2 regions of the Brevundimonas sp. GW821-FHT12C05 genome follow, and region 2 is predicted to be linked to the other one. Evidence: riboswitches for the same ligand, from Rfam matches in the RefSeq annotation. Region 2 holds a riboswitch; the other holds the start of a gene.
What was found. A riboswitch is a leader RNA that binds a small molecule or an ion and turns the genes downstream of it on or off. The one in region 2 is predicted to bind cobalamin.
Positions count from the first base shown of each region.

Region 1: another riboswitch for cobalamin. It lies ahead of AC1RRF_RS10465 (TonB-dependent receptor plug domain-containing protein); the one in region 2 lies ahead of metE (5-methyltetrahydropteroyltriglutamate--homocysteine S-methyltransferase).

Region 1 is NZ_JBXAQS010000002.1:234,850-243,791, forward strand. It holds gene mutS (DNA mismatch repair protein MutS) at 1-422, opposite strand, end outside; gene AC1RRF_RS10460 (hypothetical protein) at 515-1,363, shown strand; cobalamin riboswitch at 1,388-1,579, shown strand; gene AC1RRF_RS10465 (TonB-dependent receptor plug domain-containing protein) at 1,724-3,559, shown strand; gene AC1RRF_RS10470 (aldo/keto reductase) at 3,543-4,439, opposite strand; gene AC1RRF_RS10475 (argininosuccinate synthase) at 4,773-6,005, shown strand; gene AC1RRF_RS10480 (PQQ-dependent sugar dehydrogenase) at 6,015-7,298, opposite strand; gene AC1RRF_RS10485 (translation initiation factor IF-2) at 7,489-7,950, shown strand; gene AC1RRF_RS10490 (hypothetical protein) at 8,028-8,627, shown strand; gene AC1RRF_RS10495 (LysE family translocator) at 8,672-8,942, shown strand, end outside.
Region 2 is NZ_JBXAQS010000001.1:300,486-309,427, reverse strand. It holds gene AC1RRF_RS01485 (2OG-Fe(II) oxygenase family protein) at 1-263, shown strand, start outside; gene AC1RRF_RS01480 (DNA-deoxyinosine glycosylase) at 250-765, shown strand; gene AC1RRF_RS01475 (DUF1476 domain-containing protein) at 829-1,152, opposite strand; gene purC (phosphoribosylaminoimidazolesuccinocarboxamide synthase) at 1,428-2,186, shown strand; gene purS (phosphoribosylformylglycinamidine synthase subunit PurS) at 2,186-2,422, shown strand; gene AC1RRF_RS01460 (hypothetical protein) at 2,419-2,550, shown strand; gene AC1RRF_RS01455 (YbhB/YbcL family Raf kinase inhibitor-like protein) at 2,601-3,071, shown strand; cobalamin riboswitch at 3,142-3,346, shown strand; gene metE (5-methyltetrahydropteroyltriglutamate--homocysteine S-methyltransferase) at 3,452-5,806, shown strand; gene AC1RRF_RS01445 (acyl-CoA thioesterase) at 5,803-6,561, shown strand; gene AC1RRF_RS01440 (MFS transporter) at 6,607-7,884, shown strand; gene purQ (phosphoribosylformylglycinamidine synthase subunit PurQ) at 7,918-8,580, shown strand; gene AC1RRF_RS01430 (hypothetical protein) at 8,589-8,783, opposite strand; gene AC1RRF_RS01425 (TspO-related membrane protein) at 8,862-8,942, shown strand, end outside.

The DNA.
Region 1 (8,942 bases), on a different contig from region 2:
TCCAGCAGCGAATCCTCGGTCAGGGTGCCCGGCGTGACCACCCGCACGACGCCGCGATGCACGACCGCCTTGCCGCCGCGCTTCTTGGCCTCGGCCGGATCTTCCAGCTGTTCGCAGATGGCCGCCTTGAATCCCTGCCGGATCAGCCGGGCCAGATAGCCGTCCAGCGCATGCACCGGCACCCCGGCCATGGGGATGTCGTCGCCGTTGTGCTTGCCCCGCTTGGTCAGGGTGATGCCCAGGGCGGCGGCGGCGATCTCGGCGTCCTTGAAGAACAGCTCGTAGAAGTCGCCCATGCGGAAGAACAGGATGGCGTCCGGCTGCCCGGCCTTGGCCGTCAGATACTGGGCCATGAACGGCGTCGCGCCCTCCAGGGACGGGACGGCGTCGGCGTGCGGCGGGTGAGCGAGGGGAGCGTTCATGAGAGCGGCGCAAGGTGAAGGAATGCCGGGAACGGCTCAAGCGGAATAGGGCGTCCTTTACCTCGGCTCACAACTGAATGCATTGTTCAGCCATGATCCTGCGCGGCCTTGCTTCGATGTTCATTCTGGCGGTCTCGGCCTTGCCGGCGATGGCGGAGGAACCGCCTCTCTGGAAACTGGTCGCCCAGTCCGATCTGATTGTCCTGGCGTCGGTGGACATCCCTGCCGCCCCGCCGCCAAGAACCTACGTTTCCCTGCCGCTGAGAGACTTCACAGCGTTGAAGGGGGAAGTCGGCGCACACCCGAAACTGCAGTGGTACTCGGACCCCCGTCCGTACGCGCCGGCTCTGGAGCAGATGCGGGCCGCCGACAGCTCTCGATCTCTTGTGTTCGCCCTGCGCAGCGAAGGCCGTCTCTATTTCGCCGGCGATACGCCCACCGCCTTCCGTCCGGCCGATGCGGAATCCGTCGCGGCGGTCGAAACGGAGATTTCAAGGCAAGCCGGCGTGCTCGCGCGTTGGCGGCGCGACACATCGGTCCCGCATTACGCCGAGGTGCAGGCCATCATCGAGGCCATCATCGCCCTGTCGCCCGCATCAGGTGACGAAAGGCGGAGTGGACCGAGCCGGCAACAACACCTCTTTGATCGCTTGATCGCACTCGGCCCGGAAGCCGTGCCCGCCATCATCGAGCAGATGGATGACAGACGCCGCCTGCCGGAGCCGCAAATCTCCCTCGTGAACGATGCGTCCAACGCCTTCGAAGGCATTCGTCATTACGGACCCGATGTCATGACTGAGGCTCTGGCCGCTGTTCTGAACCAACTCACGAATGAGGACTTCGGCTCCATCTACAACGGAAGCACGCAGGCCGAGCGACAGGCGGCCGTCCAAGGTTGGCGTGTCTACCTTGATCATCTGCGCAACGACGACGCCGCCTGACCTTGCACAAGCGTCGCTGCACTGCGACAAGCCGCGTCGGCGGTTAAGGGAACACGGTGTGAAACCGTGGCTGTGCCCGCAACTGTAGGCGGCGAGATCGCTGTCCGCCCGGAGCTTGCTCCGGCGCCACTGGTTCCTCCCTCGAGGGACTGGGAAGGCGAGGGCTTCGATTGTCGACCCGCAAGCCAGGAGACCTGGCCGCCACCGTCGCTCGCCGCTGTCCGGGACCAGGCAGAGGCGCGGGGACTTCCGTCGCAGCGACCCGATCTTGCGCCGTCCGGACCTTCGGGTTCGGCGGATCGGTTCGCTCACATGAGGCCTCTCGCGCGCATTCGCGGGGCCCGTACGGGGTTTTCGCTCATGAAGCGCTCCATTCTGCTTTCCACCGCGGCCATGGCCGCGGCCTTCGCCGGTCCCGCCTTCGCCCAGGAGGCGCGGGACGATTCCCTGCCCGAGATCGTGGTCACCGCCACCCGCATTCCCTCCATCGTCGCCGACACGCCCGGCGCCCGCGTCATCGACAGCCGCACCATCGAACAGCGCGGCGCCGTCTTCGCCGCCGACATCCTGGCCGACGTCCCCGGCCTGTCCGTGACCCGTTCGGGCGCTTTCGGGGGCGTCGCCCAGATCCGCATGCGCGGCGCCACCCCGGGCAAGACCCTGGTGCTGGTCGACGGCGCCCCGGTCAACGACGCGGCCGAACCCAACGGCGCCTATGATTTCTCGGGCTTCGACCTGGGCGACATCGAGCGCATCGAAGTCCTGTCCGGTCCGCAGTCCTCGCTGTGGGGCTCCGACGCCATCGGCGGCGTGATCGCCTTCACGACGAAGGAAATCGACGGCGTTCGCGCCGAGGCCGAGGCCGGCAGCTTCGGCACCGTGCGCGGCCGCCTCGCCGGCGGCGTGGCCAATGAGACCTGGGCGCTGGGCGGCTATGTCTCGCGCTTCACCACCGACGGCATCTCCGTCGCCGACGAAGCCAACGGCAACCCCGAGGCCGATGGCTTCGAGAACACCACCGTGGGCGTTCGCGGCCGCTACGCCGTCTCCCCGACGGTGAAGCTGGACGGTTCGGCCCGCTGGTCGCGCAGCGAAGCCGATCTGGATAACGGCTTCCCGGTCTCAGACAACAGCGACCGCTCGGAATCGGAACAATGGTCGGGCGTCGCCCGCGCCAGCGTCGACGCCCTCGGCCTGGACCACCAGTTCAGCGTCTCGGCGTCGAATATCGAGCGCGAGACCTTCAGCGCCTTCGGTTCGGTCTTCGAAGCCGACCGCCAGGCCTACCGCTGGCAGGCCAACGGCGAGACCGGCGCCGCCACCTACGCCTTCGGCGTCGAGCGTGAAGAGAGCGAAGGCAGCATCTCGACCGGCGCCAAGGTCGACCTGGGGACCACTTCGGTCTTCGGCACGGGCCGCTATCAGCTCACCGACGCCCTGAGCGTCACCGGCGGCCTGCGCTTCGACGACACCGACGACTTCGGCTCCAAGACCACCGGGCGCATCTCGGCCGCGTGGGACTTCGGTTACGGCTTCACCCTGTCGGGCGCCTACGGCACGGGCTTCAAGGCTCCGTCGGTCAGCCAGGCGGTGTGCGATTTCTGCTTCTCGTCGATCCCCTTCCCGACCCTGCGTCCGGAAAAGGCGGAAGGCTTTGAGGCCGCCATCGGCTGGCGTTCGGCCGACGGCCGCATCGAGGGCCGGGCGACCGCCTACCACCTCTCGGTGGAGGACCAGATCACCTACTTCTTCGATACGGTCACCTTCGACAGCTACTACATCAACCTCGCCGAGACGGCGACGGACGGGGTCGAGCTGGAAGGTCGGGCCCTCCTGGGCGGCGGCTTCGATCTGAGCCTGGCCTACGCCTGGACCGATGCGAAGGACGAGAGCAACGGCCGCGCACTGGCCCGGATCCCCGAGCATTCGGGCTCGGCGACCCTGGGCTGGACCGGCGATCGCCTGTCGGGCGCCCTGACCGTGCGGGCCGAAGGCGACCAGCCGGACACCAACTCGGCCAACGCCCCGGTCCGCGACAGCTTCGTCACGGCGAACCTGAACGCGGCCTACGTCCTGACCGACAACGTCACCCTGACGGCACGGATCGAGAACCTGGCCGACAAGCACTATCAACAGGTGCTGGGATACGGCGAGCCCGGACGTTCGGGCTATGTCGGGATCAGGCTGCGCTACTGATCCGCGCGCGAGGCCCGGCCGCTACGGCGGCCGGGTGCTCGAGCTGCAGGCTCTGCCAGTCCAGCGCCGGCGCCGGCGCGTGGGCGGCGGCCACCACGGCGCGCAGTTCGGCGGCCGAGGCGGCGCTGGCCACCACGGCGGCGATCTGCGGCAGGCCCAGGGTGTAGGCGAGCGTCGCCTGCATCGGATCGACGCGGGCCTCGGCGAGGCGACGGCGGATGCGCGACAGCTGCGGCGCGTGATGCGCCATCTCGGCCGGAAGGGCGTCGCCGCTCATGAACAGCAGGCCGCCGGCGAACACCGACGACAGGTGGATGTCGGCGCCCAGTTCGGCGATTTCGTCCAAGGTGCCCGAGCGGTGGACCCGCTGATCCAGCAGACTGCACGGCAGCTGGACCACGTCCGGCTGGAAGCGGCGGGCCAGCAGAGCCGGACCGTCCTCGACGGTGGCGCAAAAGCCGATGCGGCGGAACAGGCCCCGGTCCTTGAGCGACTGCATGCGGTCCCACAGGGCGCGGCCCTCGGCCCCGACCAGGTCAGTGGCGTTCGACGCCAGCAAGGTGTCGCCGCGCGGCAGGCCCATGCGTTCCAGCGAGCGGCGGGCGCGGGCCTCGACCCGGTCGACGCCCTCCTCGATGGAGACGGTGCGCACGGTGACCTTGAAGGGCGACGGGAAGGGCCAGGCCTGACCCAGCCAGCGCTCGCCGTCGCCGTCCGGCCTGGTCGCCACCACGGTGACGCCGGCGTCGGCGGCGGTCTGGAGCAGGAACCGCAGGGCCTCCTCGCGCGCGCCGGCGGGAGCGGGCATGGCGCGTTCGGGCTGGTGCACGACGGCGAGAGCCAGCTTTTCGACCGGAGACGGGGCGCGGTTCGGGATCACTGCCGGACCTTGCAGCGTGAAAGCTTAAGACCGCCCTTCCAGGACCTTGACTGAATCTTACCGGACGAACGCTGGTAGGGCCGCAAACCAGCCTTAATTCAAGCTCTTGACCCCAATCGGTATGGCTTGCTCGGCCTCTCGGGAAGGCCGGAAATCCACAGGAAATTTCGCGGAAACGTCATTCAGGCGTGGCCTTTGAAAACCACGCCGCGGCCGCCGTGACGTGAAAGCGGAGCGCTCGCCCCAATCCCGCCCTTGCATCGCGGGGCGTCTGGTCCTTTAAGCGCGCGCAAAGAGGAACGCCTCCCCGCGTTCGCCGAAGGATTCTGCCCCATGTCGTCGTCCTCCGCTCCCAAGAAAGTCGTGCTGGCCTATTCGGGCGGCCTGGACACTTCGATCATCCTGAAGTGGCTGCAGATCGAGTATAACGCCGAGGTCATCACCTTCACGGCCGATCTGGGCCAGGGCGAGGAACTGGGCCCAGCGCGCGAGAAGGCGCTGAAGATGGGCATCAAGCCCGAGAACATCTTCATCGACGACCTGCGCGAGGAATTCGTGCGCGACTTCGTCTTCCCGATGTTCCGCGCCAACACCGTCTATGAGGGCCAGTATCTGCTGGGCACCTCGATCGCGCGGCCGCTGATCGCCAAGCGCCAGATCGAGATCGCCAAGATGGTCGGCGCCGACGCCGTCTGTCACGGTGCCACCGGCAAGGGCAACGACCAGGTCCGCTTCGAGCTGGGCTACTACGCCCTGGATCCGGACATCCACGTCATCGCCCCCTGGCGCGAATGGGAGTTCCGCAGCCGCGAGGCCCTGCTGGACTTCGCCGAGAAGCACCAGATCCCGATCTCCAAGGACAAGCGCGGCGAGGCGCCCTTCTCGGTCGACGCCAACCTGCTGCACTCCTCCTCGGAAGGCAAAGTCCTGGAGGACCCGGCGGTCGAGGCGCCCGAGTTCGTTCACCAACGCACCATCGCCCCGGAAGACGCACCCGATCAGGCGACCATCTTCACCATGGGCTTCGAGAAGGGCGACGCGGTCTCCATCGACGGCGTGGCGATGTCCCCCGCCACGATCCTGGCCAAGCTGAACGAGCTGGGCCACGACAACGGCGTCGGCCGTCTCGACCTGGTCGAGAACCGCTTCGTCGGCATGAAGTCGCGCGGCGTCTACGAGACCCCGGGCGGCACCATCCTGCTGGCCGCCCACCGCGGCATCGAGTCGATCACCCTCGACCGCGGCGCGATGCACCTGAAGGACGAACTGGCGGTCAAATACGCCCACCTGATCTACAACGGCTTTTGGTTCTCGCCCGAGCGCGAGATGCTGCAGGCCGCCATCGACCACTCGCAGGCCAAGGTCAGCGGCACGGTCCGCATCAAGCTCTACAAGGGCAATGTCTCGATCATCGGCCGCGAGAGCCCCCAGAGCCTGTACGATCAGGACCTGGTGACCTTCGAGGAAGGCGTCCAGGCCTACGACCACCACGACGCCGAGGGCTTCATCAAGCTGAACGCCCTGCGCCTGCGCGTGCTGGGCAAGCGCGACAAGCGCAACGGCTAAGGCTCTAGGCTAAGGCCGCGCGATCCTGAGGATGGCCGCGTTGCGGTCATCCGCGATCCAGATCGAGCCGTCGCGCGCCACGGCCAGGCCGACCGGCGCCCCCATGGGATGGCGCCCCGCTTGCGCGTTCCACGCCGGCGTCAGCACCCGGGCCCGAGGAGCCGGCGCGTCGGCCGGATAGGGCATGGAGCCGCGCGGATAGACGGCGTAGCGCGCCCGCCTGTCCGTCAGGGGCGCGCCTTCCGCATCGGTCTCGATCGCCACGACCCGGCCCGCCGCCCGCCGGTAGCCGTGCCAGCTCATCAGCATGCGGCCCCGTAGCTCGGGGAACATGGCCCCGTCGTAGTAGAGCATCGACAACGGCGCGGCGTGGGGCGGCAGCAAGGACACGGGCGCGGTCTGCTCCCGGCAACGCGCCTGACGAGCGGTCCAGCCCGGCATCGCCGTCGCCATGTCGGTGCAATAGGGCCAGCCGTGGTCGCTGCCCCGCGTCAGTCGGTTGATCTCGTCGAAGGGCCGGTCCGGCGTCGTCAGGTCGACGGAGTTCTCTGCCTGGTAGACCGCGCCCGAAGGGTGTCTCACCATTGCGACAGAGTTCCTCAGGCCCGTCGCCCAGGGCGTCCAGTCCGTGCTCCAGCGGCCGTCGCCGAGATAGGCGTAACGCCGCACCATGGCCTGGTCGTCGTCCTCGGCGCACAGGCCTCCGGCGTTCCGCCGCGGCGCGCCACGGGCGTCCAGGCACCGATCCGACGGCGCCCCGACATTGACCAGAAGCGCGCCGTCGGTGTCGAAGATGAAGCTCGACAGGGGGTGTCGGTTCTCGTGCAGCCGGTTGTCGGGCAGACCCTCGACCACGGCGGTCGTGCGATCGGGCCGGGCAGGGTCGAACGCGAAGATCCGGCTCATCTCGGCGAGGTAGAGGCGTCCGTCCGGACCGCGCGCGATCGTGTGCGGCATGGACAAACCCGCCAGCAGCCGCGTCCATCGCGGTTGGTCCGAGGCCGTCGACAGCCGCCAGAGCGCGCCGTGCCCGGCGTCCCAGGTTCCGAGATCCGCCACCAACCAGTCGCCGTCGTCGAGCTCGAACAGGGTCCGGGGCATGCGCGGCCCCTCGGCGGTGCTCCGCTGCCAGACGAGACCGAGACAATAACCCTGCGCCATGCCGACGAGGGTCGCCGGCCGGCCGCCGCAGTCGCCTTGAATCGCATAGGTGCGCGGGGCGGACTGACCGGCCACGGGCGGGGCCGCGACGACGGCGAACAGGGCGGACAGGATCAGGGCCGAACGGCGCATGGCCGACCCTAGTCCGGCGCGGCGGAACGCAAAAGGCGTCTCGTCATCAAGGCCCCTATGCGACCAGACCGGCGGAACGCCCGAGACGCCGGTTGAAGCTAAGCCGCAAAAGCCGTCTCGTCAGCGACACGGAAATGCGCCACGGTGGCTCGAACGGGCCGCCGTGGCCTTTTGTTTCGATGGAAGACCCATGTCCCTGCGCCTGATCCTGGCCGTTTCGACCGCCCTCATCGCCACCCCCGTGCTGGCCCAGACCGCGCCGCCGGCCCCGCCCGCCGCCGCCGCGCCCGCCCAGTCGCCCGAGGAAGCGGCCATGGAGGCCAAGGGCCGGGCCTTCCAGGCCTCCATGGAAGAAGTCGGCGAAGAGCTGGAAGCGGTGATGTCGGACACCGCCAAGGACAACGCGACCAAGGCGACCGAAACCAACGCCATCATCGACCGTCACGCGACCGAGATTAACGCCTTCGCCGCTGATCTTGAGACCTTCCTGCGCGCCATGGCCGACAAGCCCGAAAACGCGGCCCGCCGCGACGAAATCGTAAACGCCGCCAACGCCGCTCCGGCCGCGATCCGCAGCATTCCCGAGCAGATGCGCGCTGGCATCGCCCAGGCCCTGACCGCGGCGGCGCCGGCCCCAGCCCCGGCGCAGTAAGCGCCTTACGGCGATTTCACTTGAGGTCGAACGGCGTTGGGCAGACCTTCGGGTCTGCCCTTCCCCGGAGCCGTTCGATGATCAAGGCCCTCTCCCTCGCCGCCGCCCTCGCCGTCCTGCCGCTGTCGGCGGCGCTCGCGGCCAATCCGCAGACCGCTCCGCAGACGTCTGCGGAAGACGCCGCTGAAGCGGCCATCGAGGCCGCCGCCGAGCGCTTCGAGGCCCGCATGGACGCCTATGGCGAGCGCGCCGAGGCCATTTCCGACGACGCCAGCCTGACCGACGAACAGAAGAAGGTTCGGATCGCCGCCCTCTGGACCGAGTACCAGCCTGACGTGGCCGCTTTCACCGCCTCGGTCTCGGAACACGTCGGCGCCATCGCCGGCTCGGCGCTTGCCGGGCTCGATATCGAGGGCATTGTCGCCGAAGCCATGAATGCCGTGGAGGAGTCCGGCGCCCTGCGGGTCGCGGGCGGCATGGCGGCCAACGGCGCCTGGGCCTCGAACGATCCCGAACACATGGCCACCTACGGCCTGATGGCCGAGTACGCCGCCGGCGAGGCGCTCGACGCCATCGACGAAGCGAGCGACGGCGAGATCAGCGTCCATCTCGACACCCCCGTCGAGGCGGCGCCCGCCGCGCCGTCCGCGTCGGCCCCCAAAAAAGACGCCCGCTGATCCTCACGGCTTGACCGCAACCGGTCGCGGCCCGACATCGGGCCATGGCCAGTCTGCCCGTCGATCCGCATCTGTATGCGACCTTCCTGGGCGTGATGGCCGTGATGGCGATCACCCCGGGCCCGGCCAATGTCTTCTCGGTCGCCAACGGCGTGCAGAGGGGCAAGGCCGGCGCGCTGCTGGGCGTCGTCGGCATGAACGCCGCCACCCTGGTCTGGTTCGGCGCCGCCGCGCTCGGTCTCGGCGCCCTGGTGGTCGCCTTTCCGCAGGTCTTCCGCATCATCTCGGTGGCCGGGGCGCTCTATGTCGCCTGGT
Region 2 (8,942 bases):
GCCTGCACAACGACGTGGGATCCGAGGCCAGCGACCGGCTGGTGGCCTATACGCTGGGCCTGACCCGGACCTGGCGCGCCGACTGGGGCGGCCAGCTGCTGTTCCATGACGCGGCCGGCGACGTGATCCGCGGCCATGCTCCGCGCTGGAACACCCTGACGCTGTTTGAGGTCCCGCAGTATCACTCCGTCGCGCCCGTGGCCGCCTACGCCCAGGGGCCGCGGCTGTCCGTCGTCGGCTGGATGAGAAATGCCGGACGCTGATCCGTCGGCGCGCAAGAGCGCCTTCGATCCCGTCGTCGATGCGAATACCCGACTGCTGATCCTGGGCAGCCTGCCCGGCGACGCCTCGCTGAAGGCGGGCCAGTATTACGGACACCCGCAGAACGCCTTCTGGCGGCTGGTCGGCGGCGTGATCGGACGCGACCCGGCCGCCCTGCCCTATCCCGACCGGCTTGAGGCGCTGAAGAGCGCGCGGGTCGGCCTGTGGGACGTCATCGCCCGCGCGGAAAGGAAGGGCAGCCTGGACGCCGACATCCGCAACGCCGAGGCGGCGGACCTGAGGCGACTCGTCGCGGACCTGCCGCAGCTGAGGGCGGTGGCCTTCAACGGGGCCACGGCGGCGAAGATCGGACGGCGCTCGCTGGCGGGGACCCAGGGCCTGACCCTGATCGACCTGCCGTCCTCCAGCCCGGCCCATGCGACGCGCAGCTTTGTCGACAAGGCGCAGGCGTGGGCGGTGCTGACCGCGATTCTGCGCGGCTGAAACGGAAAGAGGCCGCTCCATCGCTGGAGCGGCCCCTGTTCTTCCAGTCCGAGGGGCCGAAGCTTATTCGCCGTTGCGGATCTGCTCGCGCGCGACCGACGACAGCTCGTCCATCTTGCGGCGGATTTCACCTTCCGAGACGGTCAGGCCGGCGCCTTCGAGGTCCTGGGCGATCTTGCGGTAGACGTCTTCCTCGCCCGGCTGCTCGAAATCGGCCTTCACGACCGCTCCGGCGTACTGGGCGGCGCTTTCGGCGGACAGGCCCATCTTCTCGGCGGCCCACAGGCCCAGCAGCTTGTTGCGGCGGGCGACGGCCTTGAATTCCTGTTCCTGATCGAGTGCGAACTTGGACTCGAAGCCCTTTTCCCGATCGTCGAAGGTAGTCATGGGCGTCCGCAGGCTCCGTCAGGCGGCCCAGGGGAGTGGCCGCATCGGGGTGTCTATAGCCCCCCGTGGGCCGAACGCAACCGGAACCCGCCGGGTTGCGGCGGCGTGTCGTCCGACGGTGTCATCGACGCCCGCCGTTTGTATCCAGCATCGGCTTCCGCTAAGGAGACCGCGACGATTTTACCCGCCCGCCCGATTCCGGATCGCGCTGACCAGACCTACGCGCTGGCCGCGCGATTTTCGTTTCTGACGAGGCCCCGCCCGGACGAGACCCCATGAACGTCAAGCGCAAGAAGCTCTACGAGGGCAAGGCCAAGATCCTGTACGAAGGACCTGAGCCCGGCACCCTGATCCAGTATTTCAAGGACGACGCCACCGCCTTCAACGGCGAGAAGAAGGCCCAACTCGAGGGCAAGGGCGTCATCAACAACCAGATCAGCGAATTCGTCATGTCGCGCCTGAACGGCATCGGCGTGACCAACCACTTCATCAAGCGCCTGAACCTGCGCGAGCAGCTGATCCGCGAAGTCGAGATCATTCCGCTGGAAGTGGTGTGCCGCAATGTGGTGGCCGGCTCGATGAGCCAGCGCCTCGGCATCGCCGAAGGCACGCCCCTGCCCCGTTCGATCATCGAGTTCTACCTGAAGAAGGACGAGCTCAACGATCCGATGGTCACCGAAGAGCACATCACCGCCTTCAACTGGGCCTCGACCCAGGAGCTGGACGACATCCTGGCGATGACCGTGCGCGTGAACGACTATCTGTCGGGCATGTTCGGCGCCGTCGGCATCACCCTGGTGGACTTCAAGATCGAGTTCGGCCGCATCTGGGAGAACGATTTCGCCCGGGTCATCCTGGCCGACGAGATCAGCCCGGACAGCTGCCGCCTGTGGGACACCACCACCGGTGAGAAGCTGGACAAGGACCGCTTCCGCCGCGATCTGGGCAATGTCATTGAAAGCTATACGGAAGTCGCGCGTCGCCTGGGAATCATGAAGGGCATGCCGACGGTGATTCAGGGGGGACTGCACTAATGGCCAAGGTGAAGGTGCATGTGTTCCTGAAACCCGGCGTGCTGGACGTTCAGGGCAAGGCCGTCGAAGGCGCGCTGAACGGCCTGGGCTGGGGCGGCGTGGCCAACGCCCGCGTCGGCAAGCTGATCGAGTTCGACTTCAGCGGCGAGGGCGACCCCGCCGCCGAGGCCAAGAAGATGTGCGAGCAGCTGCTCGCCAACACCGTGATCGAAAGCTACCGCATCGAGGTCGCGTGAAACGCGTCCTGAAGCTGCTGGTCGTCGTCTTCATCGTCGGCGGGTGCGTGGTGTTCGCCGCCGCCCTGGCCGGCGGGTTGATGGACGACAGCGCCTTCACCACGGCAGCCAAGGAACAGGGACACTGACGGCGTCCGGCGCGTTAGGATCGCTTGACGCTCGCTGACCGGAGACCGCCATGACCTTCATCCTGACCTCGAACGACCTCACCGACGGCGGCGTGCTGCCGGACGCGCAGGTGCAGGCCAAGGGCAACGCCTCGCCGCACCTGAAATGGTCGGGCGCGCCCGAGGGCACGAAAAGCTACGCTGTCACCTGCTATGACCCGGACGCCCCGACGGGCTCGGGTTTCTGGCACTGGACCGTAGCCAACATTCCCGCCGACGTGAGCGAACTCCCCACCGGCGGCCCCGTCCCGGCCGGCGCGGTCGAGGGCCGCACGGACTTCGGCGCGCCCGGCTTCGGCGGCGCTGCTCCGCCTCCGGGCCACGGCCCGCACCGCTACATCTTCACCGTCTTCGCCGTGGACACGGACAGGCTGGACGTGACCTCCGAGAACTCGGGCGCCGTGTTCGGCTTCAACCTGCATTTCCACACCCTGGCCAAGGCGACGATCACCGCCACCTACGAGAACACCGGCCAGGGCTGAGGTCAGGGTCGAGGTCGGGGAAACACATAAAGATATCCTTATATGTTTCTTGACTTCGCCGGGAGACCCGCTTCTATGCGGGTGTCGTGGTCTGCGCGTCGTCTTCGGACGGGGCGGAGCTAAGAGGGAAGCCGGTGTGAAACCGGCGCTGCCCCCGCAACTGTAAGCGGCGAGCCGAAGGTCCATCGTGTGTCACTGGGGGTCCGCCTCCGGGAAGGCCGGGCCCGAAGCCGTGACCCGTGAGCCAGGAGACCTGCCCCGACAGATAACGTCCTCCGGCGGGGTGTCCGGTCAGGCCGCCTGTGCGCCGCCGGACCGTTTCCGCGCGGGCGTTCGCGCGTCCCTGCCCGAAGCCTTGCCACCAGCAAAGGCTTCGCATCATGACCGCCCGTCTCCCCGTCCAGGTCGCCACCCTCGGCTTTCCCCGCATCGGCCCGAAGCGCGAACTCAAGACCGCGCTTGAGCAGCATTGGTCCGGCCGGATCGACGACAAGGCCCTACTGGCCGTCGCCGCCGAGCTGCGCGGTCAGGCCTGGCTGCGCCAGCGCGATCTGGGCGCCGACATCGTCCCGTCCAACGACTTCTCCCTCTACGATCATGTGCTGGATGCGACCGCCATGGTCGGCGCCGTGCCGGACATCTACGGCTGGACCGGCGAGCGGGTCGGGCTGGAGGCCTATTTCGCCATGGCGCGCGGATCGCAGGGCGAAGGAGAGGCGACCTGCGCCCACGGTCATTCGCACGGCGGCGACGGGGTTCCCGCCGCCGAGATGACCAAATGGTTCGACACCAACTACCACTACCTGGTGCCCGAATTCACGGCGGACCAGGCCTTCCGGCTGGGCTCGACCAAGGCGCTGCACGAGTATCTGGAGGCCAAGGAACAGGGGATCGAGACCCGGCCCGTGCTGCTGGGGCCGGTCAGCTATCTGCTGCTGGGCAAGGCGCGGACGACCTCAAGCGGTACGGCGGCGAACGATGCGGGCTTCGACCCGCTGACCCTGCTGCCCAGGCTGCTGCCGGTCTACGCCGAGGTGCTGCGGTCGTTGGCGCGGGCGGGGGCGACCTGGGTGCAGATCGACGAGCCCTGCCTGGTCACCGACCTGAGCGACGCGGCGCGCGAGGCCTATGCCCACGCCTACGCCGTGCTGAGCGACGTCACCCCGCCGATCAAACTGATGCTGACGACCTGGTTCGGCGCGATCGGCGACAATCTGGAAACGGTGCTGGCGTTGCCGGTGCACGGCCTGCACGTCGATCTGGTCCGCGCGCCGGAGCAGCTGGACGCCGTCGCCGCGGGGGCGCGGCCGGACCTTGTCCTGTCGCTGGGGGTGCTGGACGGGCGCAACGTCTGGAAAGCCGATCTGAACGCCGTGCTGGACCGGATCGAGCCGGTGATCGCGTCCGGCCGTCAGGTGATCATCGCCCCCTCGTGCAGCCTGCTGCACACCCCGATCGATCTGGAGCGGGAGACCGCGTTGGACGCCGAGGTGAAGGATTGGCTGGCCTTCGCGGTGCAGAAGATCGCCGAACTGGCGACGCTGGCGAAAGCGCTGAACGAGGGGCGCGCCGCGGTGCGCGAGACCCTGGACGCCTCCACCGCCTCGGTGGCCTCGCGCCGGGTCTCGCCGCGGATCAACGATGCGGCGGTGCAGGCCCGCGCCGCGAACCGCGACCCCGACCTGATCCGGCGCCCAGCCTCGTTCGAGGTGCGCCGCCTGCTGCAGGACGCCCGGCTGGGTCTGCCCGACTGGCCGACGACGACGATCGGCTCCTTTCCCCAGACGCCGGAGGTCCGCAAGGCCCGCGCGGACCACGGCAAGGGCGTCCTCGACGACGGGGCCTATGAACAGTTCCTGCGCGAGGAGACCGCCCGCACGGTCAGATGGCAGGAGGAGATCGGTCTGGACGTGCTGGTCCACGGCGAGTTCGAGCGCAACGACATGGTCCAGTATTTCGGGGAGCAGTTGTCGGGCTTCGTCTTCACCAAGGCGGCGTGGGTGCAGTCCTACGGCTCACGCTGCGTGCGCCCGCCGATCCTGTACGGCGACGTGTCGCGGCCGAAGGCGATGACGGTGGAGTGGTGGCGCTACGCCCAGTCCCTGACCGAGCGGCCGATGAAGGGGATGCTGACCGGCCCGGTGACGATCCTGAACTGGTCCTTCGTGCGCGATGACCAGCCGCGCAGCGAGACCTGCCGCCAGATCGCCTTCGCGATCCGCGACGAGGTGGTCGACCTGGAGGCCGCGGGCGCCCCCATCATCCAGATCGACGAGGCCGCCCTGCGCGAGGGCCTGCCGCTGCGCCGCGCCGACTGGCAGGCCTATCTGGACTGGGCGGTCGAGGGCTTCCGGATCACCGCTTCGGGGGTGCGGGACGAGACGCAGATCCACACCCACATGTGCTATTCCGAGTTCAACGACATCATCCGGTCGATCGGAGCCATGGACGCCGACGTCATCTCCATCGAGACCTCGCGCTCGAAGATGGAGTTGCTCGACGCCTTCTCCGGTTATCGCTACCCGGCCGGAATCGGGCCGGGCGTCTACGATATCCATTCGCCGCGCGTGCCAGCGGTGGAAGAGATGTCGGCTCTGCTGAAGGCCGCGGCCGCCAAGCTGCCCGTCGGCCAGCTGTGGGTGAACCCGGACTGCGGCCTCAAGACCCGGCAGTGGCCCGAGACCGAGGCCGCCCTGCGTAACATGGTGGCGGCGGCGAAGGCGGCGCGGGCATGACCGTTCGCCTGATCGACATGGTGTTCCCCGGGGACGCCAACCACCACGGCACCCTGTTCGGCGGCGTGGGCCTGGCGCATCTGGACAAGGTCGCCTTCCTGGCCGCCAGCCGCCACGCGCGGCGGGCGGTGGTGACGGCCGGGTGCGAGCGGATCGACTTCGCCGCCCCCGCCCGCATCGGCGAGATGGTCGAGGCCACGGGCCGGGTCGTGCGCACCGGTCGGTCATCGCTCGGCGTGGAGGTCGAGCTTCACGCCGAGGCCCTGCTGACCGGCGAGCGGCGACTGTGCACGCGCGGCCTGTTCAACATGGTCGCCTTGCGCGAGGACGGAGACGGGACGCCGCTGTCGCCGGTCCGGGACGAGGCGGACGAGACCGGCGACTGGCTGCGGACGGTCGAGATGGTGTTTCCAGGCACGACCAACCACTACGGCACCCTGTTCGGCGGCGACGCCCTGAAGCTCATGGGCAAGGCGGCCTTCGTGACCGCGACGCGTCGGGCGCGGGAGGTGGTGGTCATGGCGGCGACCAATCGCATCGACTTCAAGGCCCCCATCGACGGCGGCGACATGATCGAACTGGTCTCGCGCGTGAAGATGACCGGCCGCAGTTCCCTGGCGGTCGAGGTGCAGTTGTGGGCGGAAGGCCTGTTGACCGGCGAACGACGCCGCTCGGCCACGGCCGAATTCGTCATGGTCAGCGTCGATGGCGGCGGACGGCCGAAGCCGATCGGAGACCCCGCTCACACGACGTGATCGATATCCGCTCCGGCGACGGTTGATCGGTGAGCGGAAGGCCCCATGTTGCGCTGCAGCATCCTCCCCTCCCCGGTGATCGCCATGTCCCCTGCCGACTGCACGACCTGCAGCGACGCCGATGTCGTTTCCGAAACGCCTGCGCGCGGGCCTTTGGCGGTCACCCTGGTCCTGACGGCCCTGGCCATGGGCGGTTTCGCCATCGGGATCACCGAATTCGCGGCGATGAGCGTGCTGCCGGACTTCGCCAGCGGCCTGGGCGTCGACGAGCCGACCGCCGGCCACGCCATCAGCGCCTATGCGGCCGGGGTGGTGGTGGGCGCGCCCCTGCTGGCGGCCTTCGGGGCGCGGCTGCCGCGCTGGATCCTGCTGATCGTGCTGATGGGCCTGTTCGCGGTCGCCAATACGCTCAGCGCCCTGTCGCCGAATTTCGAGACCATGCTGGTGTTCCGCTTCCTCAGCGGCCTGCCGCACGGAGCCTATTTCGGCGTGGCCGCGCTGGTGGCGGCCTCGATCGTGCCGCTGAAGTTCCGCACCCGGGCGGTGTCGACCCTGCTGATGGGACTGACCCTCGCGACGGTGCTGGGGGTGCCGGTGGTCAATCTGATCAGCCAGGCGCACGGTTGGCGCTGGACCTTCGGCATCGTTGGAATGCTGGCGGTATTGACCATGACGCTGGTGGCCCTGTTCGCGCCGCGCGATCCGGCCCATCCGGACGCCAGCCCCCTGCGCGAGCTGAAGGCCCTGAAGAACCGGCAGGTCTGGCTTACGCTCGGCGTCAGCGCCATCGGCTTCGGCGGCATGTTCGCGGTCTACGCCTATCTGGCCTCGACCCTGCGTGAGGTGACGGGCGTGGGGCCGGAGGTCCTGCCCTGGGTCTTCGCCGTGTTCGGGGTCGGCATGTTCAGCGGCAACCTGCTGGGCGCCTGGGCCGGGGACCGATTCGGCTTCAAGGCCGCGGCCGGAGTGCTGATCTGGAGCGCCGTGTCGCTGGCCCTGTATCCGCTGGCCTCGCATCACCTGTGGTCGATGCTGATCATCGTGCTGTGCGTCGGCGCCGGCGGCGGGCTGGGCGCGATCCTGCAGACCCGGCTGATGGACGTGGCCGGCGAGGCGCAGACGCTGGCCGCGGCCCTGAATCACTCGGCCTTCAACACCGCCAATGCGCTGGGCCCGCTGCTGGCGGGCGCGGCGGTGGCGGCCGGATTCGGCTGGGGCTCGACCGGATGGGTCGCCGTGGGGCTGACGCTGGGCGGCCTGGCCATCTGGCTCTGGGCCTGGCTGGACGGGCGTGCCGTGCGTTCGTCAGTCACGGCGGCCTGACAAACGCCCCGAACCCTGCTAGACGCCCGCGCCATGAGCGCAGCCGTCATCGTCTTCCCCGGTTCCAACTGTGATCGCGATTGCAAGGTCGCCGTCGAACGCTCCACCGGCGAGCAGGTCCAGATGGTGTGGCACCAGGAGACCGAGCTGCCGCAAGGCCTCGACCTGATCGTCCTGCCCGGCGGCTTCTCCTACGGCGACTACCTGCGCTGCGGCGCGATGGCGGCGCAGGCCCCGATCATGCAGGCGATCCGCAAGGCCGCCGACGACGGCGTGGCCATCCTGGGCATCTGCAACGGCTTCCAGGTGCTGTGCGAGGCCGGGATGCTGCCGGGCGCCCTGCTGCGCAACTCGGGCCTCAAATACGTCTGCAAGCCGATCAGCCTGACGGTCGCCAACGGCCAGACCCGCTTCACCTCCGGTTACCAGGGCCAGCGCGAGGTCGTCATGACCCAGGGCAACGGCGACGGGAACTACTTCGCCGACGCCGAGACTCTGGCGCGGCTGGAGGGTGAGGGTCAGGTGGTGTTCCGCTACGTCGACAACCCCAACGGCTCGGTCGCCGACATCGCCGGCATCCAGAACGCGCGCGGCAACGTGCTGGGCATGATGCCCCACCCGGACCGCGCCTTCGAGGCGGAGCTGGGTTCGGCGGACGGCGCCACCCTGTTCCAGAGCATCTACAACGCCGCCTGAGCCGAGCGTCAGCCTTCCAGATCGTCCGCGATATTGCGGACCACCGGATCGCCCGGCTCGTCATCCTCATCGACATCAGGCGTGACGATCCCGCCCGGATCGCGCTGGGCCTTCAACTCACGCTCGCCTAGGCCCAGGCCCTGCTCACGCGCGCGGTCCGTCTGGACGAAGTCGGTTTCGAAATGGGGTTTCTCGTCAGCCATCGGTCTTCTCCGCAGGTGTGCAGAGGGAACCGGTCCGGGGCGCGGCGGTTCCGATGAAGCGCCGCCGCAGGAGCCTGTATGTCGTCCATCGTCCGTCCCACCGCCGCCCAGCAGACCCGGCGCCTGATCGTGCTGGCCTGCGCCGTCTTCGCCGTCGTC